Regions from separate parts of the Rhodococcus sp. NPDC003383 genome, predicted to be linked through region 2. Evidence: riboswitches for the same ligand, from Rfam matches in the RefSeq annotation. Region 2 holds a riboswitch; each other region holds the start of a gene.
The links. Region 2 has a riboswitch for S-adenosylmethionine ahead of ACWDTS_RS16690 (aminotransferase class V-fold PLP-dependent enzyme). Riboswitches for the same ligand answer to the same signal wherever they lie in the genome.

Region 1 (10,214 bases), on a different contig from region 2:
GGGACGTCACGGTCCGGGTCACGCGCGCGGGCAGGGTGTCGTGGGAGGGCACTGCACTGGCACGGCTCGACACTCCGCTGGAGTACGAATGGCTGCGTGCCGGTGGCCTGTTCGGACATCTCCTGGCTACGCGGTCGCCGCTGTCGGTCTGACACGCTGTCGGCCCGACAACGCTGTCGGCCCGACAACGCTGTCGACCCGACGAAAAGCAAAAGAACGGGGCGCCTCCTTCCGGAGGCGCCCCGTTCTGCTGTGTCGCGAGCTACGTCAGGCGCGAGCCTTCTGCAGGTTCTCGTCGAGGGTGCCGAGGAACTCCTCGGTGGTCTGCCAGCCCTGCTCGGGGCCGACGAGCAGAGCGAGGTCCTTGGTCATCTGGCCGGCTTCGACGGTCTTGATGACGACGTCCTCGAGCTGCTGCGCGAACTCGATCACCTCGGGGGTGTTGTCGAGCTTGCCGCGGTGCTCGAGACCGCGGGTCCAGGCGAAGATCGACGCGATCGGGTTGGTCGACGTCGGCTTGCCCTGCTGGTGCTGACGGTAGTGACGGGTGACGGTGCCGTGCGCCGCCTCGGCCTCGACGGTCTTGCCGTCCGGGGTCATGAGCACGGAGGTCATCAGGCCGAGCGAACCGTAGCCCTGCGCGACGGTGTCGGACTGGACGTCGCCGTCGTAGTTCTTGCAGGCCCACACGTAGCCGCCCTCCCACTTGAGGGAGGAGGCGACCATGTCGTCGATGAGGCGGTGCTCGTAGGTCAGGCCCGCGGCGTCGAATTCCGCCTTGAACTCTTCCTCGTAGATCCGCTGGAACTCGTCCTTGAACATGCCGTCGTAGGCCTTGAGGATCGTGTTCTTGGTCGACAGGTAGACCGGGTAGTTCTGCTGAAGGCCGTAGGCCAGCGACGCACGCGCGAAGTCCTGGATGGACTTCTTGTAGTTGTACATCCCCATGACGACGCCGCCGTCCTCCGGGATCTTGCACACCTCGTGCTGGATCGGCTCGCTGCCGTCCTCGGGCGTGAAGGTGATCGTGACGGTGCCGGCGCCGGGGACCTTGAAGTCGGTGGCGCGGTACTGGTCGCCGAAGGCGTGACGGCCGACGATCACCGGCTTGGTCCAGCCCGGAACCAGGCGGGGCACGTTGGAGATGATGATCGGGGCGCGGAAGATGGTGCCGCCGAGGATGTTTCGGATCGTGCCGTTGGGCGAGCGCCACATCTTCTTGAGGCCGAACTCTTCGACGCGCGCCTCGTCCGGAGTGATCGTGGCGCACTTGACGCCGACGCCGTGCTTCTTGATGGCGTTCGCCGCGTCGATCGTGACCTGATCGTCGGTCGCGTCGCGGTGCTCGATTCCGAGGTCGTAATACTCGAGATCGACATCCAGGTAAGGGTGGATCAGCTTGTCTTTGATGAACTGCCAGATGATGCGGGTCATCTCGTCGCCGTCGAGTTCGACGACCTTGCCTTCAACCTTGATCTTGGACATGTGCGCTTCGTGTCCTCCTAGGACGTTTCCTCGGCCCGATTCGACCGCACTTTGTGAGTACGGCTTCACACTGCTCAGAGGGATCTGAGCATGGACGTGTTCACACGCGCGGGAACACGTGCCAAACAAGACAAGCGTACTGCTATTCCCTGGGAGCGCAAAGCGCGGGTTTCACTACCGACCGGTAACTTTGCGCTGGTCAGCGGGGCGCTCGGCCCGGCTTCCGGCGCGCCCGAACGAGCCGCTAAACTTGCCGTTCAGGTCATGAGTACCAGCATCGAGCCCCGGCTTGCTGGTCGGCAACCCTCCGGTCAGGGTGGGGTGCTCCGGGTGAAGACCGGGCCGTTCGGCGCACAGGCCGGGCGGCAAGCCTGTACAGGGAGGTAGTGACCATGAGAGTTGTGATCATGAGCTGTCGCGCGTAGATCCGACCCGACCATCCGCCGCCCGCCCAGAAGGACATGATGACCCACACCCTCACCCCCACCGTCGTCGTCGAGGCGGCCGCGTCTTGACGGCGGGCACCGAACGGCGATACGTCGACCTTCCTCCCGAGGACGGCCGTCTCGGCCTGGTCGACATCGGCGCTCTGTCGCTGGAGAACGGTGAGACGCTCCCGAACGTCACGCTCGCGGTGCAGCGCTGGGGAGCCCTCTCCCCCGCGCGCGACAACGTCGTCCTGGTCGAGCACGCACTCACCGGGGATTCGCACATCACCGGACCCGCCGGACCGGATCACCCCTCACCCGGGTGGTGGACCGGAATGGTCGGGCCGGGCGCCCCGATCGACACCAACCGCTGGTGCGTCGTGGCGTCCAACGTGCTCGGAGGCTGCCGCGGCAGCACCGGGCCGGGCAGCATCGCCCCGGACGGCAAACCGTGGGGGTCGCGTTTCCCGCAGATCACCATCCGCGATCAGGTCGCCGCCGAGGCCGCGCTGCTCGACGTGCTCGGCATCGAGACCCTCGCCGCCGTCACCGGCGGATCCATGGGTGGCATGCGCACGCTCGAGTGGATTGTCACCCATCCGGACCGGGTCCGGGCCTCGCTGATCCTTGCCGTGGGCGCCCGCGCCACCGCCGACCAGATCGGCACCCAGACCACGCAGATGGCCGTCATCACCGGCGACCCCGACTGGCAGGGCGGCGACTATCACGGCACCGGACGCCGTCCGGACGCCGGTCTGGGCATCGCGCGCCGCATCGCACACCTGACCTACCGCACCGAGGAAGAACTCGACTCCCGCTACGCGAATTCGCCTCAGGCCGACGAGGATCCGTGGCAGGGCGGACGGTACGCGGTGCAGAGCTACCTCCAACACCAGGCCGACAAGCTGGTGTCGCGGTTCGACCCCGGCACCTACGTCGTCCTCACCGAGGCCATGAACCGCCACGACGTCGGGCGCGGACGGGGCGGAGTCCAGGCTGCGCTCGCCGCTTCCCCGGTTCCGACGATCGTCGCGGGCGTCAGCTCCGATCGGCTGTACCCGCTGCGGCTGCAGCAGGAGATCGCCGACGGGCTGCCCAACTGCGACGGTCTGCGGGTCCTCGAATCGCGGGACGGGCACGACGGATTCCTCACCGAGGCCGACGCCGTCGCGAAGCTCCTGGTCGAACTGATGGACCTGGTCGAACGCGGCTAACCGGTTCCGAGAGGGTCGATCGAGACGGCAAGCGCCACGATCGCCCCTCCCACCAGGAGCATCGCCGCGACATCGAATCGTTTGCCGCGCACGGCCAGCACCCCGACCTGCTCGGGCGCCAGCGCCCACCGCAGCACACCCGCGAGGATCACGGCGCCGCCGAACACGAACGCGCCACGACGCCACCGGTCCGCGAGCACCAGCACCACCGCGGCGGCGATGACCACGGTCACCGCCACCAACGGCAGGTTCCGGCGGGCGAACCGCATCCAACGGTCCATCCGAGTCGCCTGATTCCGGATCAGAGGCCGGCGAGCTGCTCGGCCCGCTCCACCACGTTCGTGAGCAGGAAAGCACGGGTCAGCGGACCGACACCACCGGGATTCGGCGAAATGAACCCGGCGACCTCGCGCACATCGTCGGCGACGTCTCCGCGCAGACCGTCCGCGGTGCGGGAGACACCCACGTCGAGCACCGCCGCGCCCGGCTTGACCATGTCCGCGGTGATCAGACCGGGCACACCGGCCGCCGCGACGACGATGTCGGCGCGCTCGACCTCGGCCTTCAGATCCTTGGTCCCGGTGTGGCAGAGCGTCACGGTCGCGTTCTCGCTGCGACGGGTGAGCAGCAGGCCGATGGGACGGCCGACGGTGACGCCACGGCCGACGACGACCACGTGGGCGCCGGCGATCGGAACCTCGTAACGGCGCAGCAGGTGCACGATGCCGCGCGGGGTGCAGGGCAGCGCAGCCTCCTTGCCGAGCACGAGGCGGCCGAGGTTCACCGGGTGCAGGCCGTCGGCGTCCTTGTCCGGGTCGATGCGCTCGAGCGCGGCGTTCTCGTCGAGATGCTTGGGCAGCGGAAGCTGCACGATGTAGCCGGTGCACGCGGGATCGGCGTTGAGCTCGTCGATCGCGGCGTGGAGCTGCTCCTGGGTGATGTCGGCGGGCAGGTCCTTGCGGATCGAGGTGATGCCGACCTTCGCGCAGTCGTTGTGCTTACCGCGCACGTACGCAGCCGATCCGGGATCGTCGCCGACGAGGACGGTGCCGAGGCCGGGCGTGATGCCCTTCGCCTTCAGCGCGGCCACACGGGCCTTCAGGTCCTCGAAAATCTCGTCGCGGGTTGCCTTGCCGTCCAGGATCGTCGCAGTCACGACTGCCATTGTCGCAGGTCCGTGTCCCGGTCCTTCAACGGCGGTCGGGCTCGTCGATGTCGAGGCCGTGAGCGCGGGCGTAACCGATCGCCTGCGACTGCTCGATCCGGGTGTGGTCGAGTTCCGCGCTGCGCCACAATGCGGGACCGATGTGGGCGCCGCGCAGGTCCGCGCCGTCCAGTCGGACCCCCACCGGCCGCGCGCCCAGCAGATCCACCGTCCGCAGCACCGCGTACCGCATGTCGGCGCGGGTCAGGTCGGCGTCCCGGAAGATACAGGTGCTCAGGTCCAGGCCACGCAGGTCGGCGCTGCGCAGACTCGCGCGGGTGAAGTCGACGTCGTCGAGGACGAGATGGCGCATCGGGCATTGTTTGAACACCGATCCCACCAGCGAACAGCGCCGGAAGACGCTGTCCGACAGATCGGTCCGGGTGAACGTGCACGATCGGTAGGTGCTGCGCAGGTGGCTGCTTCCCTTCAGGTCTGCATCGGTGAAATCGCAGTCGATGAAGAACGCGTCCTCGATGATCGAGCCGCGCAGATCCGCGTCCCGGAAGCTTCGTCCCGTGACGCGCGCTCCTCTCCACAGGACCTCGGTGTTGTCGCTGCCCATACCTTCATCGTCCACGCCCTACCGGTTCTGGCAAGGCGACGACGACCCGGGACCTGCGGCTCAGCCACGACCGGCCAGTTCCCGCGCCAGCGGGCTCGGAAACTTCACGGTCACCCGATCGCCGCCCACCCATTCGTCGAGCCGGGCGGCCTCCTGCTCGAGTACGGCTCTCCCTTCCGATCCGATGTCCTCGAGCAGATGCAGGCACACCGCCCTGGAGTCGTTCTGCCACCAGGTGCCGACGATCCGGCCGTCCCACCACGCGGTAGGGCCCGCGTTGCCTGCGGTGTCGAACAGTTGCTGCCGGTACGGCCCGAGGTACCAGTCGCGCTCGAACCACCCCATCGTGGTGGGATCCAGTGCCGGCAGCAGCGCACCCCACGGCTCGACGAGCGGCGCCGCCTCGAGGTCGTCGGGGAGCAGATACCCGGTGCGACCGTCGAGATCTACCTCGACCGCGTTCAGTTCGGCGAGTGCCGCGCGCACGGTTTTCAGGGTCGAACCGAGCCACCACTTGATGTCGGTCTCCGTTCCGGGACCGAAAGCACGCAACCACATTTCGACGAGCGTGCGCAGCCCGTCCGCCTCGTCACACGACTCGATCCCGGAGCCCAGCCACGACTCCGTCGTCGCCCAGTTGTGCCGCGACACCCGCCACGAACCGTTGTTCGAGGCCCGCACCACCTTTCCCGACGCCGACAGCACCGTGAGGACACGCGGCCCGAGCGAAACCTCTCCGCCCCAGGACTTTCCGACGCCATACTCCATCGAGCCCCCGAGCAGCGGAATCTCGGCCCGCAGTTCCGTGGACGTCGCTTCCCGACCGTCCGCCAGCGCGTCGAGCACCCGGCCGCTCACCTCGTCCAGCCAGCGTTCGCCGTCCCGGTGCAGCCCCGACGCCTCGGCATCCTTGATCAGCGTCTACGTAAATCTGATACTTCCTGCCACTGGCGTGGCAGGCGGTGAAGATCCACGTTCCTCACGGCTCCCACCACACCATCGTGCGATGTTGCGGGCTCGACCGTGTCCCACACCGACGCTTCGGGTGCAGGACAACTCCTCGACTCTGTCACCCCCTTCGGGGGTGTCGCGGCGGGAACACTGCGGCGGACCCGGCGATGCCGAGGCCTGCGCGGGGTGGGACCGGTCTTGTCCCGGCATTTCCGGACCGGGGCGTGCACCGCGGTCCGGATCTCGACGCTCCCACTGCGGGTGCGGACCGCTCTGCTGCGCCCCACCAACGCCCGTGCGGCGAGGTTCACCGCCGCCACATGATCACGATTCCCACCCACCTTGCACGCCTCGCACCATGCCGTGTGATAGCCACCGGGGCGGGTCAGTGGTTCGGTGCAGCCCGGGCACAGTGCCGACGATCCCCGCGCGGGCACCGACACCACCACCACACCCTCCCGGGCCGCGGTGTGGGTCAGGGCGTCGGCGGCCCGACGGCGGGCGGACTGCGCCGCCCGATTGTTGTTGCACCGGCCGCGCCTGCGAGCCTCCAGGGTGGTCAGGTCCTCCACCGCGATCACCGTCGCCTCCGCCGCAGCGGCGTGGTCGACGATCTGGCGGGCGAAATGAAACGCCAGTTCCCGGTTGATCCTGGCGCGTTTGGCACCGATCGCGAGACGATTGTCGTCGAGGACCTCGATCTTCGCCTCCAGCTCCGCCCGCACCCGGGGCGGTGCGGTCTCGGCGAGCCGGCGCAGCCGCGCGGCCTTGCGGTGCAGGAATTGGCCTTCTGTCTGGAGGCGGGCGAGTGTGATGCCGAGTCCGCGATCGTCGTAGGTGAAGCCCCGAAAGTCGGAGATCAACCCGTCGCCGGTGTCGGTGACCACGGCGGCGGCGCCGAGGGTGGCCGGTGACCAATCCACCCCCACCGCGACCGTGCCCGCCGCGAGGTCACCGGCGGGGACGGCTTCGGTGGCGGCGCACCGCAGCAACAGACCCCGCCCGTCGAGGGTCAGGGTCGGCAGATGCCACTGCGTGACCGCCCGGCCGTGCAGGTGCGGGGGGAGCGCGGCGGTCAGGCTCACCGACCTCCAGTGCGCCCGCCCGGTCGGGGCGGCGGTGGTGGGCAGTTTCACCGTCAGCACCATGGTGTCGTCGAGGACGGTGAGCTGCGCGAGTTGGGTGTCGGCGGCCGAGAGCCGGGCCATCGCACCGGCCTGCGGTGGGGTTTGGATGTCGGTGATCCGCAGTGGTGTCACCGCCGAGGCCGTCTCGTCGACCCGGCGGGTCCGGGCGAGCAGTTGACGGCGCACACCCCGCGCGAACCCCGACGGCACATACTCCGCAGCACACTCCGGTGCGGCGATGCGTCCGGTGGCGGGATCGAACCGGGCCGACAGCGACGCGAGCGCCGCATCCCGATACGCCAGGGTCCGCAGGGTCGCGGTGGCGTGGGCGGTGACCACCCGCGTCACCCGCGACGGCACGTACACCCCGTCGGGGTAGGTGGGGGTCCAGCCCAGACGCGCCGCCGCGACGTGTCCGTGCTTCGGTAGTGCCCGGCCGTCGCGGTCGCGGCCGGCGGCCAGGGTGTCGAAGGTGGTCGGCTGCCACAGTCGGGTGAGCAGTTCGGTTTCGGCGCCGGTGATCAGGTCGAGCAGCCATGCGATGCGAATATCGAGGTCGTCGAGTCCGATCTGCTCGCCGGTGGTGTCGTCGACCGCACGATGGGGGCGGGTGGTGAACGCGAACGGGCGCCGGTCGATCGGTTCGGTGTTGCTCATCCGTTCACCCCCGCCCCGTGTCGTCGTCGATCGGTTCCCGCCGGGACCATCTCGTCGTGCTCGACTGCGGCGTCGACCGTAGCGTCGGGCACCGACAGATTCGGTTCGGTCCGCGTCCCGACCGGGTCGGGGTGTGTGCCGGCGCGGTGACCGACCCTTGCGATGCGTGCCGATCCCGCTCTTTCCGAGACACGCAGCAGGACAACAGGAAGAATCGGAGAGTATTACCGAGTATCGGATTTCTCGTCGACTGTTGTGAGCCTCCGTCGTTCCGCCAGTGCCACCCGATTGCTCGCGCCGGCCTGCGCGAACGGCAGGACATGCCGGGGGAAGACGAAGATGGTGCGCCGCATCGACAGGTGCTTGACCAGCGAACGGTCGGTGTAGAGCGCCTCGTCGAGATCGGCGACGGTGACATCGGCGACGCGTGCCCACGCCGAGAGATACACGGTCGGCGCGTCGGTCCCGTGCAGGCACACCATGCTCGTCGCCGCGTCCACCGCTTCCGCGGCGCGATGCCCCGGAGACAAGCGGTGCCTGCGTGTTAGCCGTGCCCTGCGTTCGCCCACCCCGACCGTGCGCACCGTCATGCCGGCAACTGTAGGTGCGGCCACCGACATCCGTTGGTAGCGTCGGGCGGTGACCTGGACCGAGATCCGCGATCCCGACGAATTGACGGCGTTGTTCGGCGTCCCGACGTTCCGGGCGGCGAACAAGGTTCGGGCACGGCTGCACCCACTCGACATCGAGTGGCTCGCGGCGTCGCCGTTCTGCCTGGTGGGCACGTCCGACGAGACGGGCCGCTGCGACGTCTCCCCCAAGGGCGACCCTCCCGGCCGGCTCGTGCACGTTCTCGACGACACCACCATCGCGCTGGCCGAACGGCCGGGCAACAAGCGCATGGACGGCTACCGCAACATTCTCCGGAATCCGTTCGTGGGCTTGAACTTCTTCGTCCCCGGCCGCGGGGACACGCTCCGGATCAACGGCCGCGCCCGGCTGGTGACGGAGGCGCCGTTCTTCGACGATCTCCGCGTCGCCAACCATCGCCCGAACCTGTGCCTGGTCGTCGAGATCGAGGAGGTCTTCCACCACTGCGCCAAGGCGTTCATGCGGTCGAAGCTGTGGGATCCGGACACGTGGAATCCCACGGTTCTGCCGTCGGTCGCGGCGCTGGCGAAGGCGACCGTCCCCGACGCACCCGAGACGCTCGAGGAACTCGAGCGGTATTACGGACCGTCCTACGCGCAGCAGCTGTACCGCCCGCAGCAGCCGCGGTGACTCACGCCGCGTGAGACCCGCGCCAACGGGATTGAGCGGGGCACCTGCGGTTGCGGATGCGCTACCACCCGCACTCGGAGACTCGCCCCGCTCTGGACACAGTGAGCAGCTCGCCGTCGTTCGACGTCCTGCCGGACGCCGAGCGCGAAGAGCCCCGGCTGGCATGTGGGTTTAGCCGCAACCATCCGGTCGATCGACACTACTTGTCGCAGGCAATGCCGTCCTTGTCCCGGTCGAGATGAGTTCCATAACCCGGCTCGCCCTTAAGGATTGGAGCAGCCCCGGCAGCCTTCGCCTCATCACAGTTCCTGTACGACACGGTCGGTTGCCGCGGAGCCGGAGGCGGCGTGTACTCCGTCGTGGGCGGAGGCGTGTACTGAGTCGTCGGAGGTGGGGTGTACGCCGGGGCAGGCGGCGGTGTGTACACCGTGGTCGTCGTCTCGACCTGGGGCACCAGCGGCACGACAGCAGGTGCCGTTGTGGCTGTGGTGGTGGGCGGGACCGTCGTTGTTGTAGTCCGAGGAGCCGTTGTGGTTGTCGGAGCCGCCGAACTGGTCGTTGTAGCGACTACGGCGGCCGGAGCGTCCTTCTTGTCCTCGGTATCGACAACCGAGCCGAGGACAGCGAACCCGAGGACGCCAGCGCCGAGGACCCACGGCCAGGTCTTGCGCTTCTTCCCGTTGTTGGCGGGATCACCAGCGTCGGCAGCACCGAACGCCTGAGTAGGGGCGTAGGCCCCCTTGGGCCTGGTGTGGCCAGTCCACTGTTGACCGTCCCAGTAGCGATCGATCGACGGATCGTAGGGGTCTGGGTGCCAACCAGCAGGTGGGTTCATCAGAGGTCCGTTCTGAGAGGTACGTTCCGCAGAACGTCGCCGGGGCCGAATGGTTTGTTACATCACACAAAGAATGATTGCCGGAGCCGGTCATCCGCTCCGCTGCGACAAGCCCCTATCCGCTGCCCCGGCCTGATCCGGAGCCAGCTGTAGGCATTCACACAATCGATTAGGTCGCCCGGGAGACCCCCGGGCAGCACAATCCATCAGCGTGTTCTGGGACTTGCGTCAGGGTGTGCTGAGTTCAAGTTGCCGCCCCGATTCTGGCAAGGTGGTCGGGTGTTCCGAGTGATGTTCCACGAACCCCGCATACCCCCCAACACCGGTAACGCGATCCGCATGGTCGCCGGTACCGGCTGCGAACTGCACCTGGTGGAACCGCTTGGGTTCGACCTGTCGGAACCGAAATTGCGGCGTGCGGGACTGGACTACCACGACCTGGCGTCGGTGACGGTGCACGCAGGGCT
Region 2 (10,214 bases):
CCGCACCGGCGATCATGAGGACGAGACCGCCGAGCAGCAGGGCGAGAGGATATCCACCGACGGCCGCGAGCGCGTTCAGTGCATACAGCACACCGAGCCCGATCCCGAACGTCACCATCATCGGGACGAGCCGGAACGTTTCGACGCATCCCCGCGCGACCTTCAGTTTCAGTGGGGGAGCGAACGTGCGGGTCGCATCGGAGTCGCCCGCGGAACGGCGCAGTCGGACCGGGGGACTGCCCAGCCACGACGACCCGGACTTGGCTTTCGTCGGCGCTGCGGACAGCACCGCGACGAGACCGTGCTTCGGTACCCGGCGTCCCGGCGCGGCCATGCCCGAGTTGCCGAGGAACGCGCGCTTGCCGACCTTCGCGTGGGAGATGAACAGCCAGCCGCCACCGAGTTCGTAGGACGCGACCATGGTGTCGTCGGCGAGGAACGCCCCGTCGGCGACCTTCGTGAACTTGGGGACCATCAGCACGGTCGACGCCTCGACGTCCTTGCCGATGTCGGCGCCGAGCAGACGCAGCCAGATCGGGGTGAGCATCGAGGCGTACAGCGGGAACAGGAACGTGCGTGAGGAGTCCATGAGCCGTTCGGTGGCCCACACCTGCCAGCCGACGCGGCTGCGCACCGGGTGCCAGCCCTCGGTCATGCCGAGCGACAGCAGTCGCACCGCTGCGACGGTGAGCAGTGCGAACACGAACATGGTGAGCAGCCCGGCCGCGGGCAGCATCACGAGGGACCGGGCGACGGCCTCGGGCAGCGTCGCGGTGTCGCTCACCCACCAGCCGATCAACGCCACGCCGGCGCCGATCGCGACGAGCGGCAACCCGGCGATCAGCACCGAACTCGCACCGAACACCGGCACCCACGCCGGCGCGCGGCGGGGTGCTTCGGCCGGCCACGGATGCGAGGCCTTTCCGACCTTCACGGCGGGGGAGCCGGCCCACTGCTGTCCGGACTTGACGCGCCCGAACACCGCGGATCCGGCCTCGACGACGGCGTTCTTGCCGATCTTGCACCCGGGATTGAGGGTGGACCGGGCACCGATCGACGCGCCTGCCCCGATCCGGATCGTGCCGATGTGCACCACGTCGCCGTCCACCCAATGACCGGACAGGTCCACCTCGGGTTCGATCGAGCAGCCGTCACCGAGTTCGAGCATCCCGGTCACCGGCGGCAGGCTGTGCAGATCGACGCCGCGGCCGACCTTCGCACCGAGCGCGCGGGCGTAGTACAGCATCCACGGGGCACCGGACAGGTTCGCGGCCCCGCTCGCCTCGACCAGCCGCAGAGACGACCACAGGCGCAGATGCACCGAGCCGCCGCGCCGATACGTGCCGGGCTTCACGCCGCGCAGCAGGATTCGCGCGCCCGCGACCGCGATCGTCATGCGGCCGAGCGGGGTGATGAACAGCAGCACACCGAGCGCGACCCACCACCACGACAGGGTGACGGTCCACGGCACCGAGACGACGGTCGCGAGCACGTTGTTCAGCACGGCCAGCCACGTCACCCACTGCATGCCGGTCAGCGTGGTCAGCGGGACGGTCGCGGCGATCTGCGCCAGCTGCGCGGACCGCGGTGTCGGTTCGACGCTCCGGGGAGCGACGGTTTCGGTCGGGGCGAGCTCGTCGAGGTACAGGGCGAGCGAACCGAGCCGCGGATGGTCGTACAGTTCCGCGACGGTCATCTCCGGATAGCGTTCGCGCAGGGCCGTCACCAGCTGTGCCGCCGACAACGAGCCGCCGCCGAGTTCGAAGAAGTCGTCGTCGAGGCCCTCCACGCGGGCGCCGAGCAGCGACATCCACAGGCTGGCGACCCATTCCGCGGTGGGGTCCAGTCCGAGTGACTCGGCGGACTCGGCGTCGGCGCCGGGCAGCGGCCACGGCAGCGCGTTCCGGTCGACCTTGCCGGACGTGCGGGTGGGTAGTTCGTCGACGAGCGCGAGTCGCGGGACCATCGCGGCGGGAAGTTGCTCGGTGAGCAGGTCGCGCGCCGAGGCGACATCGAAGTCCGGGTCGGTGCTGGCGATGTAGCCGACGAGCATCGCGTGCCCGGCCGCGGTCTTGCGCACGGCGCAGGCGCCACCCGCGACGCCCGGCAGGTTCTGCAGGGCGTTGTCGATCTCGCCGAGTTCGATGCGTCTGCCGCCGATCTTGACCTGGTCGTCCGCGCGACCCTGGAAGAGCAGGCCGCGACGGTCGAGGGTCACCAGATCGCCGCTGCGGTAGGCGCGTTCCCAGCCCAGGGTCGGCATCGGCGCGTATTTCTCGGCGTCCTTGGCGGGGTCGAGGTAGCGGGCCAGGCCGACTCCGCCGATGACGAGTTCGCCGGTGGCGCCCTCCTCGACGGGCACACCGTCGGCGTCGACGACGGCGAGGTCCCAGCCGTCGAGCGGCAGGCCGATGCGGATGGGGCCGGTGCCGTCCATCCGGGCGGCACACGCGACCACGGTCGCTTCCGTCGGCCCGTAGGTGTTCCATACCTCCCGGCCGGGGACGGCGAGCCGGGCGGCGAGGTCCGGGGGACAGGCCTCCCCGCCGAAGATGAGGAGTCGCACTGCTTCGAGCGCTTCGGCGGGCCACATCGCCGCGAGCGTGGGCACGGTGGACACGACGGTGACATCGCGGGAGACCAGCCACGGACCCAGATCCATGCCGGAGCGCACGAGCGATCGGGGTGCGGGGACCAGGCACGCGCCGTGCCGCCACGCCAGCCACATCTCCTCGCACGACGCGTCGAATGCCACCGACAGGCCGGCGAGTACCCGGTCGCCTGGTCCGATCGGGTTGTCCTGCACGAACATTCGCGCTTCGGCATCGACGAAGGCGGCGGCGTTGCGGTGCGTGACCGCGACGCCCTTCGGGGTGCCGGTCGACCCTGAGGTGAAGATGATCCAGGCGTCGTCGTCGAGCCGCGGTCCGCGGATCTGCGGATTCGCGGCCGCAGGTGCGGTGCCGGGGCCGATCCCGTTCTCGGTGACGATCGCGGTGACCCCCGCCTCCCCGAACACCAGCTCGGCTCGTTCGTCGGGATCGTCCGCGTCGACCGGAACGTACGCCGCGCCCGCGGCCAGCACCGACAGGATCGTGACGTACAGGTCCTTCGTGCCCGACGGCATGCGCACCCCGACCCGGTCGCCGGCGCCGACGCCCGCGTCGGTCAGCCGGTAGGCGCCGGCGACGATCTCCTCCGCCAGCTCCGCGTAGCTGAGCATGACCTTGCCGTCGTCGATCGCGGGGGCGTCGGGATGGGCGTCGGCGGTGCTGCGCAGGATGTCGACGAGGGTCCGCGCGGGAGGCGCGAACGAGGAGCGCAGGTACTCGTCCGGTATTCGAGCCGGCCGACCCGGATCCGTCTTGGGCTGGACAGACAATCTGCGTCCTTCTCTAGGTGTCGATGCGTGTGGCCGGTTGTCTCACGACCGGGTGGACGGCAGGTGAACTCCCTGCCGGCGGGGCGGTCGCTTCGACCGATTGTGCTCCGGACCATCGACTTCTCGCCTGTCGACCGCACGCGAAATGTTTCGGTTTGACAACAGCGGCGGCGTGCTGTCATCCTCTTCGGCAGGTCACGAGTACCAGCATCAAGCCCCGGCTCGCTGGTCGGCAACCCTCCTCCGCGGTGGGGTGCTCCGGGTGACGACCAGGCTGTGGTTCCAACACCGGACGCAGCAAGCGCGGACTCCGCCGGCGATCCATCATCGTCGTGGCGATCACCGACGGGTCCCTGGACAGACAAGGGATTACTGATGACTGCTGCAACGACCGCCACCTGCATCGCCCCCATCGCTCGCGTTTCCGGCTGTGACCTGCAGGTTCCGCTCGTCCAGGGCGGTACCTGCACCTACGCCAACTTCGACTACGCCGCGAGCGCTCCGGCCCTGGCCGCCGTCACCGACCGCATCGCCGAACTGCTGCCCTTCTACGCCAGCGTTCACCGCGGCGCCGGCTATGCCTCGCGTGTGACCACGGACGCCTACGAGAAGTGCCGGACCGTGGTCTCCGGATTCGTCGGCGCCGCCGACGACCAGGTCGTCGTGTTCACCCGCAACACCACCGATTCCCTGAACCTGCTCGCGACCGCCGTGCCCGGTGACGTCGTGCTCCTCGACATCGAGCACCACGCGAACCTGTTGCCGTGGAAGAACTCCCGCATCGTCGAGGCCGCCGACACGGTCGCCGGGACGGTCGAGCGACTCGCCGCGGAACTGCGCCGCGCGCCGGCCGCGCTGCTCGCGATCACCGGAGCCTCGAACGTCACCGGTGAGCTGCTGCCCATCGAGGAACTCGCGAACCTCGCGCACGAGTGCGGTGCCCGCATCCTCGTCGACGGCGCACAGCTGGTCCCGCACCGCCGCATCGACCTCGCCGCGACCGGCGTCGACTACCTCGCGTTCTCCGGTCACAAGACGTACGCGCCGTTCGGTGCCGGCGTCCTGGTCGGCCGCCGCGACTGGCTCGATGTCGCCGAGCCCTACCTCGCCGGTGGCGGCGCGGTGCGCGAGGTGCGCCTGGACCACACCGACTGGGCCTGCGCCCCGGCGCGCCACGAGGCCGGTTCGCCGAACGTGCTCGGCGCGGCCGCGATCGCGGCGGCCTGCGAAGCGCTCGCCGGTTTCGACGCCGACGCCGTCGCCCGCCACGAAGAGGAACTGAGCCGTCTGCTGGTCGAGGGTCTGCGCGAAATCGATGGCGTCGAACTGCTGCGCCTCTGGGAGGACTCGAGCGAGTCCGTCGGCATCGTGACCTTCACGGTCGCGGGCTACGAACCCGCCGAGGTCGCGGCGTACCTGTCAGCGGAGCACGGCATCGGCGTCCGCGACGGTCGTTTCTGCGCGCATCCGCTGCTCGCCCGCGTCGGCCGCGCCGGAGGTGCGGTGCGTGCCTCCCTCGGCCTGGGCAGCTCGTCCGCCGATGTGGAGCGTCTGGTCGGTGCCGTGCGTCGCCTCGTCGAGCACGGCCCGTCCTGGACCTACGCGAAGACCGACGGCCTGTGGGGCCCGTCCCCGGAGACCCGCCCGGGTCTCGCGGCGGAGGGCGCGGGCGCGTCGGAGTGCGTCTGATCACCCCGATCGACAATTTCCCACAAGATCGGTAGGGTATTGCCCATGGCATCGCAGACCGCATCGAACGTCGTCGCACAGTGGTGCCGTCGTCATGTCGATCTGTGCCGTACCGCTTCCGGCATGTGTACGAGCTGAACGACACCCCAGTCTCCACAGCTCATCGCCGCGGGATCGCCTGCGGCAGTTCGAAGGAACCCCACATGTCGTACAACAACATCGTTCACACCGTGTCGTCCGCGCGCCCGCTGCGTGTCGCCGTCGAGCTCTCCGGTCCGTCCGGCCCGCACTACTGGGCCGATCTCACCGCCGGCCGGCCCGGCGAGGAGTCGCTCGATCTCAGTGCGCCGCAGCCGAATGTCGTGCGGATCCGCGCCACCGATCTGCGCGAGACCCGCAAGGCCACCGATCGCGTCCGTGCCGGGCTCGTCGCCGAGGGTCGGGACCCCGGCAGCGTCACCGTCCTGGTCGATCTCGAGGTGGTCGTCGCATCCGAGGCCCGCAGCGCGCGGAAGCAGTACGCGCAGTTGGATGTTCCGCGCGCGTCGGACACCCTGTCGTACGTCGGTACCCCGCAGGGGCTCGCCGGCCTCATCGCCGACATCCACTCCACGCACGTCGCGGACGGTGTCACCCTCGTTCCGCTGGCGGCGCCGTTCACCGTGGAACACATCATCGACGGAACGCTGCCGTGGCTCGAGGCCCGCGGCCTCGCGGCGACCGCGCCGTCCGTCGTGGAAGTGTTGCGCCGCTTCGGAACCGGTGGCCGGGGCCTCGTCCGCGCCTCCTGAGTATCCCGGCGCGAGCCGGTCACGATTCGAAAAGCCGAGTGGGGCGAGAGAACGGATTCTCTCGCCCCACTCGCTGTGTCTTCAGGCCGAACGCCGGGTCAGGGGTTCGACGACGTGCACGCCGGGATCGGGGTCGAAACGGTAGCCGGTTCCCCGCACCGTCGTGATGATGGATCCGAATCTTCCCAGCTTCGTGCGGATTCGGGACACGTGGACGTCGACGCTGCGACCGCGTCCGTGGTCGACGCTCGCCGCGGCGGGATCGAGTTCGCGCAGTACCGATCGGGACACGACCACGCGAGGTCGCCGGACCAGGCGGGACAGGATTTCGAATTCGGTGTGGCTGAGTGGAACCCGGGCGTTGTCGAGGATCACGTCGCGGGCCGGAAGATCGATCACCAGCGGCACCGGTGTGGAGCTGAGCAGCGTGTGTGTGCTCGCTCCCGGCACGAGGTCCCGAGCGGTTTCGCGCAACGCGTCGGCGAGCGCGGCGAGATCCGCCGACGAGCGCACGCCGGTGTTCGAAAGCTGAACGACCAGTACGAGTTCGGGTGTTGTGGTCATGGTGTGGTGTCCAATGGTGTGGGCCGGTGGTAGACGCCGTCGTGGTAGAGCAACGGCGCCGCCGTCGACTCGGTGTCGGAGACGTGCGTGTGGGTGACGAGGCCGACGACCAGCGTGCTGTCTCCGGCCGGAATCAATTGGTGCACAAGCAGACGCAGGCGCACGGGAGTGTCGTGGAGTACCGGTTCGCCGGTGTCGAGGCGGTCCCACAGGGAACGGTCGGCGAAGCGTTCCTCGGCGCTGCGTGCGAAACGCTGTGCCAGATGCTGCTGGTCCTCGCCCAGGAGGTGCACCACGAGCGAGTCCGCCGCGTGCACGGCGTCGATGCTCGACGAGGTCCGAGTGATGTTGAACGACACCAGCGGTGGGTTCAGCGACAGCGAGGAGAACGACGTCGCGGTGAAGCCGACCGGGCCGTTTCCGGCGTCGAGCGTGACGACGGTGACGCCTGCCGGGTGGCGGCGCAGCGCGGAGCGGTACTCCTCGTTGCCGACGCCCAGGGCGAACTCGGGTGCGGTGGCGTCGGCGCGATCGGCGACAGGGGAATGTGATGTGGGCATGGCCGTCCCTGGAAAGGCTCGTCCCCGGAAGAAACTGGGGGACAAGGCGAGTGATGAGATGGAATCGGTGTGGGCGTCAGGCCGCACACAGGCACGAGCGGGTACGGCACAGGTCGACGTGCCTGCGGCTCCACGCTCGGATAGTCACGGTGACACTATAGTGCAGCGGTTCCGGTTCCGATACCGCGGGCCGGTCAGTCCATGTCCACGTCCATGCCCGCGGTGATGCGCAGAAGTTCCCGATAGGTCGTGCGGAACACCGTGTTCGGGTATCCGCCCGCGGCCCACAACAGCGGATGCGCCTCGAGCGCGCGATCCACATAGGTCGGCAGATTGGTGGGGTGGCCGAGCGGCGCGACACCGCCGACCGGTTGCGCGGTGACCTCCGTGACAAGCTCCGGCGACGCCGGCACCAGTGTGCCGCCGAGGCGCTCGCCGCAGCGCCGGACATCGACCCGATGGGCTCCGGAGACCAACAAGAGAACCGGTTCGCCGTCGAGTTCGAACACGAGCGATTTCACGATCGCACCGACGTCGACGCCCAGCGCCGCGGCCGCCTGCTCGGCGGTGTGCACCGACTCCGGCTGGGTGAGGATCAGGCCGGGATGGCCGCGGGAGATGAGCGTGTCGGCCACGTGAACGGCGTTCGGATGCAGTGTCGCGGACATGGTTCCAATGTAGGAGCGGACCGCAACTGTCGCGCGGGGATCAGTAGAGCGGAAAGCCGTCCTCCGGTCCCAGCATGCGTTCGAGGCGGGTGCGCGTGATCTTCGCGAGTTCGTCGGTGCGGATCTTCCGCTCGGCGTCGATCTCGTTGTCGAGGCGGTGCACGAGGTCGACGAGCAGCTCGTCGGGCCCGCGGTCTGCCGCACACCACAGATAGCGGAAGCCGAACGTCTCCTCGTACACCTGCGCCGAGTGGGCGATCTCCGCCATCATGAGCGGATCGTCGGTCCACACCGAACACTGCTCGGCGCGCGAATGGGTGCTGCGCGGCCGGACACCGACGATCGGGTGGCACTCCAGGGCCTCGGCGATGCTCGACTCGTCCAACGTGACGAGCACTGCGTCGGCGCGGGCGAACAGTTCGGTGTAGCTCGCGTACGGGCGTCCGGCGGCCACCGGGTTCGCCCAGGCGAGCGTCGCGCAGCATTCGTACAAGGCGTGAACGGTGCCGCGGCGGCTGAGGGCGTTGAACGCACCGAGACCGATTCCCTGATGCAGAAGCATGGCCTGCGCTCCTCTCCGAGACGGACCGCCCCGGGAAACCCCGGCGCTGCGGTCGGATCCAGCTTCCCTCGTGTGCGGGCGTGTCTCCAGAGCTGTGACCGGGAGTTTTCGAGTCTTTAACACCGCTCGGGGTGAACGTGACGGGGAGCTCGGTGTGAACGACCGGCAAAGATATTACTCTCGAGTAATGACCGATCATTCCAGCTGGAAAGCATTCACCGTCGAGGTCGAGGCGCACGTCGCACGCGTGACCCTCGTCGGACCCGGCAAGGGCAACGCCATGGGACCCGAGTTCTGGTCCGAGCTGCCCGAGGTGTTCGCCGCACTCGACGCCGACGACGAGGTGCGCGCCGTCGTCCTCGCCGGCTCCGGCAAGCACTTCTCGTTCGGGCTGGACCTGCCCGCGATGAGCGGCGACCTCGGCAAGGTTCTCGCCGACAAGGCGCTGGCCAAGCCGCGCACCGACTTCCACGCGATGATCAAGCGCATGCAGGCGGCGATCACCGCCGTCGCCGATTGCCGCAAGCCCGTCGTCGCCGCCGTGCAGGGCTGGTGCATCGGTGGCGGCGTCGACCTGATCACCGCGGCGGACATCCGCTACGCCTCGGCGGACGCCAAGTTCAGCGTCCGTGAGGTGAAGGTCGGTATGGTCGCCGACGTCGGGACCCTCGCCCGCCTCCCGCTCATCGTCGGCGACGGCCACACCCGCGAACTCGCCCTCACCGGCAAGGACATCGACGCCGCCCGCGCCGAGAAGATCGGTCTCGTCAACGACGTGTTCGACGACGCCGAGGCCACCCTCGCCGCCGCCCACGCGACCGCCGCGGAGATCGCCGCCAACCCGCCGCTCGTGGTCCACGGCATCAAGGATGTCCTCGATCACAGCCGCTCCCCGCAGGTCGACGACAGCCTCCGCTACGTCGCGGCGTGGAACGCGGCGTTCCTGCCCTCCGAGGACCTGACCGAGGCCATCTCCGCCATCTTCGAGAAGCGCCCCCCGAACTTCCGGGGAGCCTGATCTTCGGGCTCCACCCGAAACGAGCGAACGGTACATCAGTCGGTCAGATCGACTGAATGTACCGTTCGCTCGGAAAAAGAGGGGGTCGAAAGAGACCGGCTCGGCTCAGTGGCCGCCGTTCTCCTTCAGCCGCGCGATCGACGCCTCGACCTCGGCCTCGGCCTCGGCGCGACCGACCCAGTCGGCGGCCTCGACGTGCTTGCCCGGTTCGAGATCCTTGTAGTGCACGAAGAAGTGCTTGATCGCATCGAGCTCGAACTGCGCGACGTCGGAGATGTCCTGGATGTGATCCCAGCGCGGATCGCCGGCCGGCACGGCCAGGATCTTGTCGTCGCCACCGGCCTCGTCGACCATCTTGAACATGCCGACGGGGCGGGCCTCGACGATGACACCCGGGAAGACCGACTCGGGGAGCAGCACCATGCAGTCCAGCGGGTCGCCGTCCTCGCCGAGGGTGTTCTCGATGTAGCCGTAGTCGGCCGGGTAACCGAACGACGTGTAGAGGTAGCGATCCAGCTTCACGCGGCCGGTCTCGTGATCGACCTCGTACTTGTTGCGCTGTCCCTTGGGGATCTCGATGGTGACGTCGAACTCCACGCCGGTGTCCTCACTTCGTCGGTGATTGGCTGTCGCTCCAACTGCCGCGATCGCGGCGATGGTCCGCAGAGAGGATAACGGGAGCGGGGCTACCCTGGTGGACGCAGGTGCCGGACCCACCCGGGCGGCCACCAGGGCGCGGGAGTCTCGAACGCAGCGGAGGCGTGTTGGCGGGTCAGGATAAGAACAAGAAGCTCGGCGGGCTCGAAGCGCGCCGCCGACGAAGCCTCCGCATCCTGATCGGCATCTGGGGCACCGGATTCCTCGCGCTCGTCGTCGGCGGCACATTCGCGCTGTCCGAGATCGTGGGCAGCGACGCCGAGGCCGCGATCGCTCCGGCGCCCGGCCCGGTCACCGCGACCCCTCAGGTCGCTCCCGTGCCC
Region 3 (10,214 bases), on a different contig from region 2:
TTCCGCAAGGCCGCGGTGTCGATCATCAGCTACGCCGGCAACGTGCCGCGCGCCCTGGCGGCGTCCGAGGACCTGAAGAACTACTTCCTCGGCCACATCGAACAGCGACGGTCGCAGCCGACCGACGACATCATCAGCGATCTCGTGACCGCCGAGGTCGAGGGCGAGAACCTGACCGACGAGGCGATCTACTCGTTCCTGCGCCTGCTGCTCCCGGCCGGCCTCGAGACCACCTACCGGTCGTCGGGCAACCTGCTGTACCTGCTGCTGCGGCACCCGGACCAGTTCGCCGCCGTGCAGGCCGACCACGGCCTGATCCCGCAGGCCATCGAGGAGGGTCTGCGCTACGAGACCCCGTTGACGTTCGTGCAGCGGTACACCATCGAGGACACCGAACTCGGCGGTGTCCCCATCCCCGCCGGGGCAGTGGTCGATCTCGTTCTCGGTTCGGCGAACCGGGACGAGGACCGATGGGAGCGACCGGAAGAGTTCGACATCTTACGAAAGACGCTGCCGCACATCAGCTTCACCGCCGGTGCCCACACCTGCCTGGGCTTGCACCTGGCGCGGATGGAGACGCGGGTCGCCGTCGAATGCCTGCTCACGCGGCTGACGAACTTCCGGCTGCAGGACGACGGCGATCCGCACATCACCGGGCAACCGTTCCGCTCCCCCAACCGACTGCCGATCACGTTCGACGTCGTCTGACCACCGGAAAGGAACGTTCGTGACCGACGAGTCCGTCCTGCTCACCGACCTCACCGACGGGGTGCTCACGCTGACCCTCAACCGCCCGGACCGCCGCAACGCGATCACCTCGCAGATGTGGACGTTGCTGGGCGAACGGTTGCGTGACGTCGAACCGGGTCACGACGTGCGCGCGGTCGTGCTGACCGGCGCGGGCGGCACGTTCAGCAGCGGGGCCGACCTGTCCGCCACCGCGGGCATGGACAAGTTTCCCGACCCGAGCGAGGAGACCCGCCGCGTCAACGACACCGTGCGACTGCTGCACGGCCTGCCGGTCCCGACGATCGCGAAGGTGCGCGGCGTCACCGTGGGCGCCGGATGGAATCTGGCGCTGGGCTGCGATTTCGTGGTCGCGACCCCGGAGGCGCGCTTCTGCCAGATCTTCACCCGGCGCGCCCTGTCGATCGACACCGGCGGTTCGTGGCTGCTGCCGCGGCTCGTGGGGCTGCAGCAGGCCAAGCGGCTGACGATGCTCGCCGACATGATCGGCGCCGACGAAGCACACGCGCTCGGTCTGGTCACGTGGCTGCAGCCCGAAACCGAAATCGACGGATTCGTCGACGCCCTCGCGACCCGGCTCGCGGCCGGCCCACCGATCGCGCTGGCGCAGACCAAGTCCCTCATCGACCACGGGATCGACCGCACGCTGGACGAAGCGCTCGACGGGGAGGCCGCGGCGCAGGCGGTGAACCTGGCGGCACCGGATGTGCTCGAAGCGTTCGCAGCATTTGCCGAGAAGCGCGACCCGGTCTATCGCCGCACCTCCGTCGCCGAGCGCTGACGCTCCCCCTGTTTTCCGAGCGAGCGGTACATTCAGTCGATCCAAGGAGACGAGCGGTACATTCGCTCGGGCACCACCGCCGACGACGCGCCGGCGACCTCACGAAATCCTGCTCAGCCGCCACCACTCGCCGGCATCGGTGTCGCTCGTGCGGTCCCGCCCGGCGGCGGCGAGAACGTGGTCGCGCCACAGACCCGGCAACACGCGGTTGCGGATCGAGGCGTGTTCGCTGACCAGCGCGAGCGGCCACCACAGGGCGCGGACGTAGTCCCGCGCGCTGTCGGCGCCGTCCCACTGGTAGAAGCCCCGGTACCGGCCCGCCTCGTCCGCGGTGAGCCACAGCTTCGACACGAACCCGGGAAAGCCGGCGAACAGGGGCGTGTTGAGCATGCTCTCGGCGCGGAACAGCACGTGTCCACGGCCGCGCACACCGCGCAGCCGGAATGTGACCACCAGGATCACCGGTTCTGCCGGCTCACCGCGATCCGCCACGGTTTCGCGGTAGACCACCGCGGACGTTCCGTCGGCGAAGGTCATCGTCCGACCCTTGTTGCCGGTCGGCAGGTGCAGACGCCGGTGGGCCAGCAGCGACGCGGTGCGTCCGGCGCAGCGCCCAAGACGCGGCAGCGCCGTGCGCAGCGGCAGCGGTTCCGGCCGGTCGTCCGGCTCGCCGCCGGCTCCGAGCGGTTTCGGTGCAGGATCGCTCGCAGTCATCGCCCAGTCCCGTCGTATCGGTGATACGGACATCGGAGACGCTACGCCGCGCTCATGTTCGGCACGACCTGATCCTTGTCGGCAGAGGTCCTCTTCTTGTCGGCAGACGTCCCGGGACGGCGCCTCGAGGTGCCGAACCGCGCATCCGCGATACTCGGTGACGTCCGAGGAGTCCCATGGAACGGAGCGAAGGCGTGAAGGATGCATCAGCGGGTCGGTCTACCAGGGCCATTCACGGCACCACCGTCACCGACGCCTACGGTGCGCCGCACATGCCGGTCTACAACACCACGACCTTCGCGTTCGAGAACACCGCGGCGCTGCTCGACGTCGCCGACGGACGCGTCCGCGGCCCGCTCTACACCCGCTACGGCCTGAACCCGACGATCTTCGCCCTCGAGGAGACGATGGCCTCGATCGAAGGTGCCGCCAGCGCGTTGGCGTTCTGCTCGGGGATGGCGGCCGAAACCGCGCTGTTCGTGCACTACGGCCGCGACGGGATCGTGTGCGTCGGCGATGCCTACGGCGGCACCATGGAACTGCTCGGCAATCAGCTCGCGCAGCTCGGGATCACCACCACGTTCCTGTTGGGCGACGAACTCGACCGGCTCGAGGACGTGCTGCGCGACGGAGCGAAGCTGGTGTTCTTCGAGACTCCGACCAACCCGGCGCTGGGCATCTATGACATCACCGCGATCTCGGAGCTGGCGCACCGTTACGGCGCGAAGGTCGCGGTCGACAACACCTTCGCCTCGCCGGTCAATCAGCGGCCGCTCGAGCTGGGCGCCGACCTCGTCTCGTATTCGGCGACGAAGTACCTCGGCGGGCATTCCGATGTCACCGCCGGATTCGTGCTCGGCGCAACCGAACTCGTCGAACCGCTGAAGGCCTGGCGGAAGAGTTTCGGTTCGACTATCGCGCCGGAAACGGCGTCGATGCTGTCGCGCAGCCTGCGCACCCTCGTCGTGCGGGTGCGTCAGCACAATGCCAACGCGCAGGCGGTCGCCGAGGCGATGGAGGCCGATCCGCGAGTGTCGCGAGTGCTGTATCCGGGACTGCCGAGCTTTCCCGGTCACCTGCTGGCGGCGAAGCAGATGTCCGGGTTCGGCGGGGTCGTCACCATCGAGGTCGCGGCGGACGCAGAGACGACCGTGCAGGTCGTGGACCGGCTCGAGTTGTTCGCGTTGGCGCCGAGCCTCGGTGGGGTGGAAAGCCTGGTGACGCAACCGGTCACCACCACCCACTACGACCTCTCCCCCGAAGAACGCGAACGGCGCGGGATCACCGGATCGATGATTCGCCTGTCGATCGGGCTCGAGGACGCCGACGATCTGATCGCCGACCTCACCCGGGCGCTCGACGTCGTCGGACGCTGAGTTCGGCTATTCGAGTCCGTGCGCCACGGCGAACGGATCACGGTCGGGGTCGGTGTGCAGCTCCAGCTCGATCTCGCGCGCGGCACGTTCGGCTTCCTCGCGGCCGAACAGGTACCTGAGCAGAGCACCCGTCATGTCCATGCCGGCGGCCACCCCGGACGAGGTCCACCGGTCGCGGTCGTGCACCCATCGTGCGCGGGGCGCCCATTCGACGTCGGTGCCGTGGCCGGATGCCCACTCGAAGGCCAGCTTGTTCGACGTCGCCCGATACCCGTTCAGCAGCCCGGCGGCGGCGAGCAGCGCGGACCCGGTGCACACCGATGTCACGATCGTCGCCGTCGATGCCCACTCCCGAAGCCAGGTGAGGAAGCGTTCGTCGCGGACAAGGGAGCGGGTGCCCATCCCTCCGGGCACCATCACGATGTCCGATTCCGGTGCGTCGTGGTAGCTCGCGGTCGCGACGACCTCGGTTCCCTGGCTGCTGCGGACCGGTCCTTCGTGCGGCCCGAGCATCAGCACCTCGACCGAATCGGGGAACCTGCTCAGCAACGCCACGGGCCCGAAGACGTCCAGCAGTTCGAAACCGTCGAACAGGACGATGGAGACGCTACGCGTTGCCGATCCGGTCACCTTCCGAGTCTTGCACGACGTCGGCGTGCCCCGGACGACATCGCCACCGATCGTCCGCCGTTCCGGCAGGATGGGACATGAGCCGAACCACGGGAAGGAGCGCCCGATGTGTGGACGCTATGCGAGCACGAGCACCCGCGACGACCTGATCGCGGCGTACGAAACCGCAGCCACGGTCGGTGACGAACTGCCCCCGTCGTACAACATCGCCCCCACCCAGCGAGTGAACGTCGTGCTCGAACGCGCCCCGCGAGACGAACCCGACGCCGAACCGGTTCGGCAGCTCAACAGCACGACCAGGTGGGGGCTGGTTCCGTTCTGGGCGAAGGACCCGAAGATCGGTTCCCGCATGATCAACGCGCGCTCCGAGACCGTCACGAGCAAACCCGCGTTCAAAGCGGCCGCGGCGCGTCGGCGCTGCATTCTGCCGGCCGACGGCTACTTCGAGTGGCTGAAGGACGAGAACGGCAAGAAGATCCCGTTCTTCCTCCACGCCGACAAACCGCTCGCGATGGCCGGCCTGTACGAATTGTGGCCGAATCCGGAGCTGCCCGAGGACGATCCGAACAGGTGGCTGTGGACGTGCACTGTGCTCACCCGACCGGCGACCGACGCGGCCGGGCACATCCACGACCGCTCCCCCGTGTTGCTGCCGGAGTCGTTCATCGACCCGTGGCTCGACCCGACCCTCACCGATCGCGACGACGTCGAAGCCCTGCTCAACTCGATCCCGGAGCCGCATCTGCACCCGTACGAGGTGAGCACCGCGGTGAACAATCCGCGCAACAACTCCCCGGAGCTACTGCTTCCGGTGAACCCGTGACGGCGACCCGATCCCGTCGGCGGGCGGAAACACCTTTCCTACACCGAGTTCCGCCGGTCCCGCTCACACGAGTGCATTCAGCACCTGCCCGATAGGGCCCGTCTCCGGTTTCGGCGAGGTGCAGTCGGACCAGTGCTCCGAATCGCTCAGCGTGAACACGGTGCGGTCCTCCGGTTCCCGGCCGGGCAGAACGAGCACGCGCCATCGCGGGATCCATTCGCCGATGTCACCGCCGAGGTCGAGAGCCTGGGCGATCGCGTCGACGTCGTGGTGCTGGAACTCGACTCTGTTTCCGTCCCAGGACAATTGCACGGTTTTTCCGTCGACGATCTCGACGAGCACGTGCACCGCGAGATCGCGGTCCGCGAGGGCGTGCCGAGCACGGATGTGATGGACGTGATGGCCGTCGTGGTACGAGCGGCACGTGACGGCGGTGCGGACGATCGAACGAGCGACAAGGATCATCGTGTTCCTCCGGGTAAGCCCCGGGACGGGGCGCTCCTGTCCGAGCCGGTCGGTCTCGGACCGCTTCGTCACCCGAACCACCCGCGAGCGTGGGGTTGGTGTGCCGTCCAGTCGGGGCTTGGCGACGGCAACTCGTGAAGCACCGTCACTGTACCGCATCCCTCGGTGTGCCTTTGTGGCGGCCCCAACCGCCACTAGTGCACACCGGCGGCGGAGCCGCCGGGATCGGGGACGTGGAAGTGCTCGTCGCGCAGGCGGAATGCTTCCTTGGTCCCGTGTTCGGCCCTCGTCTTGACGAAGTTGAACTCACCCGGCCCGAACTGCAGGTTCGTGCCGAAGGCGTGGAACAGATAGCTCGCGACCTCCTCGCCCTGGTAGGCCTGACTCTGCTCGACGAGCCGGAACGCCTCCTTCGCGATGACGACCCCGTCGGCGGGCATCTTCGCGGCCTTCTCCGCCCAGTACCGGGCGCGTGCGGTGACCGCACCGGGCTCGCACGTCTCGGTGAACACTCCGAGGTGTTCGACGGACGCGGCGTCGACGATGTCTCCCGTCAGCAGCAGCCGTCGCGCGAGGACCGGTCCGAGCCGGTGGAAGAACATGTGCAGGCTGCCCAGCGCCGGGCCGAGGAACCGGGTGGCGGGCATCCCGATGCGGGTGTCCCGCGCGATCACGGAGATGTCGGTCATCAGTGCCATCTCGAACCCACCACCGAGCGCGTAACCGCTGATCTCCCCCACCGTGACCTTCGGATAGCCCAGGAACTCGTGGTAGAAGCCGAATGTCTTGCGGTCGACGGTGAGACGGCGCCGCTGGCTGGGCCGGCTCTTCTGCGAACGGTCCCACTCACCCTTCGTGCCATACCACCCATATGCGTTGTTCATATCGGCTCCGGTACTGAACACACCGTCGGCGCCCCGCAGCAGCACGACCGTGATGTCATCGTCCTGCGCGACGTCGTCGAGGTATCGGGCGAGCGCGTCGCGCATAGGGGCGTCGTAAGAATTGCGGCGCGCGGGGTCGTTGAGGGTGACGGTCGCGATGCGGCGATCCGGATCCACGTCGAAGAGGACACGTCCGTCCGCGGCACTGGAGCTCGTCATCGTTGTCTCTCTTCCGCTGGATCGGGCATAACGGTATGGGATACTGTAGATACACCAGTATGGCTGTCATCTCCGCAGAAGGAAACACATGCCGTTCGACACGATCGAGTACGAAGTCGACGGGCACACGGCCACTCTCACGCTGAACCGGCCCGAAGCCCTCAATGCGCTCAGCCCCCACATGATCACCGAACTGCGCGCCGCGTACGCCGAGGCGGAGAACGACGACAAGGTCTGGACGCTCGTCGTCACCGGCACCGGCCGCGCGTTCTGCACCGGGGCCGACGTCAAGGAGATCCCCGGTGACGGCAAGGTGATCAACGAGCGCCCGTATCTGTCGACCTACGAACAGTGGGAGGCGCCCCAGGAGGGCACACCACCGTTCCGGACCATGACGAAACCGATCGTCGCCGCGATCAACGGTCTGTGCTGCGGCGCAGGACTCGACTGGGTCACCACCTGCGACATCGTGATCGCCTCGGAGGAGGCCACCTTCTTCGACCCGCACGTGAGCATCGGCCTGGTCGCCGGCCGCGAGATGGTCCGGGTGTCCCGGGTGCTGCCCCGGTCGGTCGCCCTGCGCATGGCGCTCATGGGCAAACACGAGCGGATGAGCGCCGCGCGCGCATACGAATTGGGGATGGTCACCGAGGTCGTCGAGCACGACCGGCTCCTGGACCGCGCCCACGAGATCGCCGGCATCGTCAATTCCAATGCGCCCCTGGCGGTTCGGGGAACACGGCTGGCGATCGTCAAAGGCCTGAACGTCCCGCTGCACGAGGCGGAGATGCTGGCCGAGTCGTTCCGCGAACGCGTGACCCGCACCGAAGACGCCCTCGAGGGCCCGCGCGCGTTCGTCGAGAAGCGGGCACCCGTGTGGCAGTGCCGGTGACCACGCACGCATTGTCCGCGCGCATCGCCGCGGTCCTTGCGCTCGCACCGGATTCGCCGATGGTCGAATTCGACGACGCATGGGTGTCGCGAGGGCGGATGCGCGACGCAGTGCGCCGGATCGCGTCGACCCCCGGCGCCGACGGTGAGGTGGGGATCCTGCTGCGCAACCGCCCCGAGTTCGTCGCCGCGCTTCTCGGCGTCCTGGCGGTGGGCGGCACCGTCGTGGTGATCAACCCCGCACGCGGCGACGACCGCACCCGGGCCGACATCGCCGCACTCCGGCTGCCGCTGATCATCGGTGGTCCCGACGACCTGCGTGCCCTCGTCGCACCCTTACCCGGCACCGTGACCGTCGAACTGAGCGGTCTCGATGCCGAACCACACCTCATACCCGCGACTGTCGGACCGGAACTCCGCGACAGCACCGGTGTGGCGGTTCGGATGCTCACCAGCGGCACGACCGGACCTCCCAAGCGCATCGACCTGACCTACGACATGCTCGCTCGCAGCGTCCTGGGACCGGACGCGAACCGCGCACCCGCACCGACCCGGCCGCGCACCGGTGTCGCCATCGTCAACGCACCGCTCGTCCACATCGGCGGGGTGTTCCGGGCCCTGCAATGCGTCACCGAAGCGCGGCCGTTCGTGCTGCTCCCCCGCTTCGAACTCGATCGGTGGATCGCCGCGGTACGCACGCACCGGCCGCGCGCGGTGTCGTTGGTGCCGGCCGCGCTGCGCACGGTGCTGCATTCCGACCTCGGCCGCGAGGACCTCGCGTCGATCGAGGTCGTCACGTCCGGCACCGCACCGCTGTCCGCCGACGACGCGGACGCCTTCCACGACAAGTTCGGCATACCGGTACTCACGTCGTATGCCGCGACCGAGTTCGGCGGTGGCGTCGCGGGCTGGACCCTGCCCGAACATCGCCGGTACTGGCAGACCAAACGCGGCAGCGTCGGCCGAGCGAGTGGCGGTGCGCGACTGCGGGTCGTGGACGACGACGGCGCAGTCCTGCCCGCCGACCGTCCCGGTCTGCTCGAGGTCAAACCGGGCCAGCTCGGCCCGAAATCGGAGTGGATCCGCACCACCGACCTCGCCCGCATCGACGAGGACGGGTTCGTGTGGATTCTGGGCCGCGCCGATCAGGCGATCATCCGCGGCGGTTTCAAGGTCCTGCCCGACGACGTGCGCGCCGCGCTGGAACAGCATCCCGGGGTCGACGGTGCCGCGGTCGTGGCGGCACCGCACTATCGGCTCGGTGAGGTGCCCTGCGCCGTCGTCGAACCGCGGAACGGGGTCACCGTGACCTCCGACGAACTCGTCGAATTCCTGCGAACCCGGCTGGCGCCGTATGAGATTCCGGCACGGATCGTGTTCGTCGGTGCGCTTCCCCGAACTCCTTCCGGCAAGGCCGATCTCGGCGTGGTCCGCGCGCTGGTCAGCGAATCCAGCGGGAACACCTGAGCCGCTGCGGTCAAGACGTGACGGTCCCGGAGGGCGTCGGCCCATCCGTCGGACGGTGCGGAAGGCGACCGCGGGTACGTCGCCGCGAACGGCGGTGAGCGGCGTTCAGTGCGAGATCGACGATCCTCCGTGTCGGAGCCGCGAACGGCGGTGCCGCCATGGCGGTGACGGCGAACGGCAGGTCGGTGCCGACGATCGTGCGGTGGTGGCTGAACGTGTCGAACCCGGCCTTGCCGTGGTAGGCGCCCATGCCGCTGTGCCCGACCCCGCCGAACGGCGCGTCGTCGGGGAGCATGTGGATCGCGAAGTCGTTTCGGGCGACACCGCCGGTGCGGGTCCCGCGGACGAAGCGGCGGAAGTCCGGGCCGTCGGGACCGAACCAGTACGCGACCAGCGGCGACGGCCCGGCGTTGACCCGGCCGATCACCTCGTCCAGCGCCGTGTACGGACGGACGAGGACGACCGGTCCGAAGATCTCCTCGCTCGCGATGCGCATGTCGTCGGTGACGTCGCGGACGACGGTCGGCGCGATCTTGCGGGTCACCGGGTCGGGTAGGAGTTCACCCGCGGGCGCCACCGGCTCGATGCGCGCACCTCGGGTCCGCGCGTCGTCGAGCAGCGCCAGGATCCGTTCGTAGTTCGCGGTGTCGACGCACGCGGTGTAGTCGTCGTTGCCGACGATGGTCGGGAACATCGCGCGCAGCGTCGACTGCAGCGTGACGGTGAACGCGTCGATCCGGTCGGCGGGTACGTACACGTAGTCGGGGCACACGCACACCTGGCCACCGTTGACCATTCGCGCCCGGGCGATGCGCTCGGCGGATCGGTGCACGTCGGCGTCGGATGCGACGACGACGGGGTTCTTCCCGCCGAGTTCGAGCGTCACCGGTACCAGGTTCTCCGATGCGGCCCGCTGCACGAGCTTCCCGACGCGGGTCGAGCCGGTGAAGAACAGGTGGTCGAACGGCAGTGCGGAGAACTCCGCTGCCACGTCGGCGCCGCCGGTGACGACCGCGAACTCGATCGGATCGAAATAGGACGATGCAAGCGACCGCGTGAGTTCTGCTGTGTGACCGGTGATCTCGGACATCTTGATCATCACGCGATTGCCGGCGGCGAACGCGGCCGCCGCGGGCAGAACGACGAGATTGAGCGGGAAGTTCCAGGGTCCGATGATGCCGACGACGCCGAGCGGGGTGGGCTGCACCTCGGCGCGG

Region 1: linked by a shared signal. The riboswitch ahead of metX (homoserine O-acetyltransferase MetX) and the one ahead of ACWDTS_RS16690 (aminotransferase class V-fold PLP-dependent enzyme) in region 2 are both predicted to bind S-adenosylmethionine.
Region 3: linked by a shared signal. The riboswitch ahead of ACWDTS_RS26205 (hypothetical protein) and the one ahead of ACWDTS_RS16690 (aminotransferase class V-fold PLP-dependent enzyme) in region 2 are both predicted to bind S-adenosylmethionine.

What each region holds. Positions count from the first base shown of each region.
Region 1 covers NZ_JBSFRG010000006.1:181,575-191,788, forward strand. Annotated here, with positions in the region: gene acnA (aconitate hydratase AcnA) at 1-152, shown strand, start outside; gene ACWDTS_RS08355 (NADP-dependent isocitrate dehydrogenase) at 268-1,485, opposite strand; SAM riboswitch class IV at 1,746-1,863, shown strand; gene metX (homoserine O-acetyltransferase MetX) at 1,997-3,127, shown strand; gene ACWDTS_RS08365 (DUF3017 domain-containing protein) at 3,124-3,408, opposite strand; gene ACWDTS_RS08370 (bifunctional methylenetetrahydrofolate dehydrogenase/methenyltetrahydrofolate cyclohydrolase) at 3,429-4,283, opposite strand; gene ACWDTS_RS08375 (pentapeptide repeat-containing protein) at 4,318-4,896, opposite strand; gene ACWDTS_RS08380 (winged helix DNA-binding domain-containing protein) at 4,957-5,814, opposite strand; partial or broken gene ACWDTS_RS08385 (zinc ribbon domain-containing protein) at 5,818-7,631, opposite strand; gene ACWDTS_RS08390 (DNA glycosylase AlkZ-like family protein) at 7,856-8,221, opposite strand; gene ACWDTS_RS08395 (pyridoxamine 5'-phosphate oxidase family protein) at 8,271-8,912, shown strand; gene ACWDTS_RS08400 (excalibur calcium-binding domain-containing protein) at 9,112-9,747, opposite strand; gene ACWDTS_RS08405 (tRNA (cytidine(34)-2'-O)-methyltransferase) at 10,027-10,214, shown strand, end outside.
Region 2 covers NZ_JBSFRG010000018.1:13,760-23,973, forward strand. Annotated here, with positions in the region: gene ACWDTS_RS16685 (Pls/PosA family non-ribosomal peptide synthetase) at 1-3,382, opposite strand, end outside; SAM riboswitch class IV at 3,576-3,692, shown strand; gene ACWDTS_RS16690 (aminotransferase class V-fold PLP-dependent enzyme) at 3,758-5,071, shown strand; gene ACWDTS_RS16695 (putative leader peptide) at 5,117-5,209, shown strand; gene ACWDTS_RS16700 (hypothetical protein) at 5,275-5,862, shown strand; gene ACWDTS_RS16705 (winged helix-turn-helix domain-containing protein) at 5,944-6,426, opposite strand; gene ACWDTS_RS16710 (flavin reductase family protein) at 6,423-6,986, opposite strand; gene ACWDTS_RS16715 (YbaK/EbsC family protein) at 7,181-7,654, opposite strand; gene ACWDTS_RS16720 (2-oxo-4-hydroxy-4-carboxy-5-ureidoimidazoline decarboxylase) at 7,695-8,216, opposite strand; gene ACWDTS_RS16725 (crotonase/enoyl-CoA hydratase family protein) at 8,404-9,234, shown strand; gene ACWDTS_RS16730 (inorganic diphosphatase) at 9,340-9,831, opposite strand; gene dacB (D-alanyl-D-alanine carboxypeptidase/D-alanyl-D-alanine endopeptidase) at 9,996-10,214, shown strand, end outside.
Region 3 covers NZ_JBSFRG010000044.1:24,893-35,106, reverse strand. Annotated here, with positions in the region: gene ACWDTS_RS26235 (cytochrome P450) at 1-708, shown strand, start outside; gene ACWDTS_RS26230 (enoyl-CoA hydratase/isomerase family protein) at 728-1,528, shown strand; gene ACWDTS_RS26225 (hypothetical protein) at 1,628-2,242, opposite strand; gene ACWDTS_RS26220 (trans-sulfuration enzyme family protein) at 2,437-3,618, shown strand; gene ACWDTS_RS26215 (DJ-1/PfpI family protein) at 3,625-4,248, opposite strand; gene ACWDTS_RS26210 (SOS response-associated peptidase) at 4,355-5,071, shown strand; gene ACWDTS_RS26205 (hypothetical protein) at 5,135-5,536, opposite strand; SAM riboswitch class IV at 5,564-5,676, opposite strand; gene ACWDTS_RS26200 (enoyl-CoA hydratase/isomerase family protein) at 5,731-6,639, opposite strand; gene ACWDTS_RS26195 (enoyl-CoA hydratase/isomerase family protein) at 6,728-7,531, shown strand; gene ACWDTS_RS26190 (class I adenylate-forming enzyme family protein) at 7,528-8,997, shown strand; gene ACWDTS_RS26185 (coniferyl aldehyde dehydrogenase) at 9,008-10,214, opposite strand, start outside.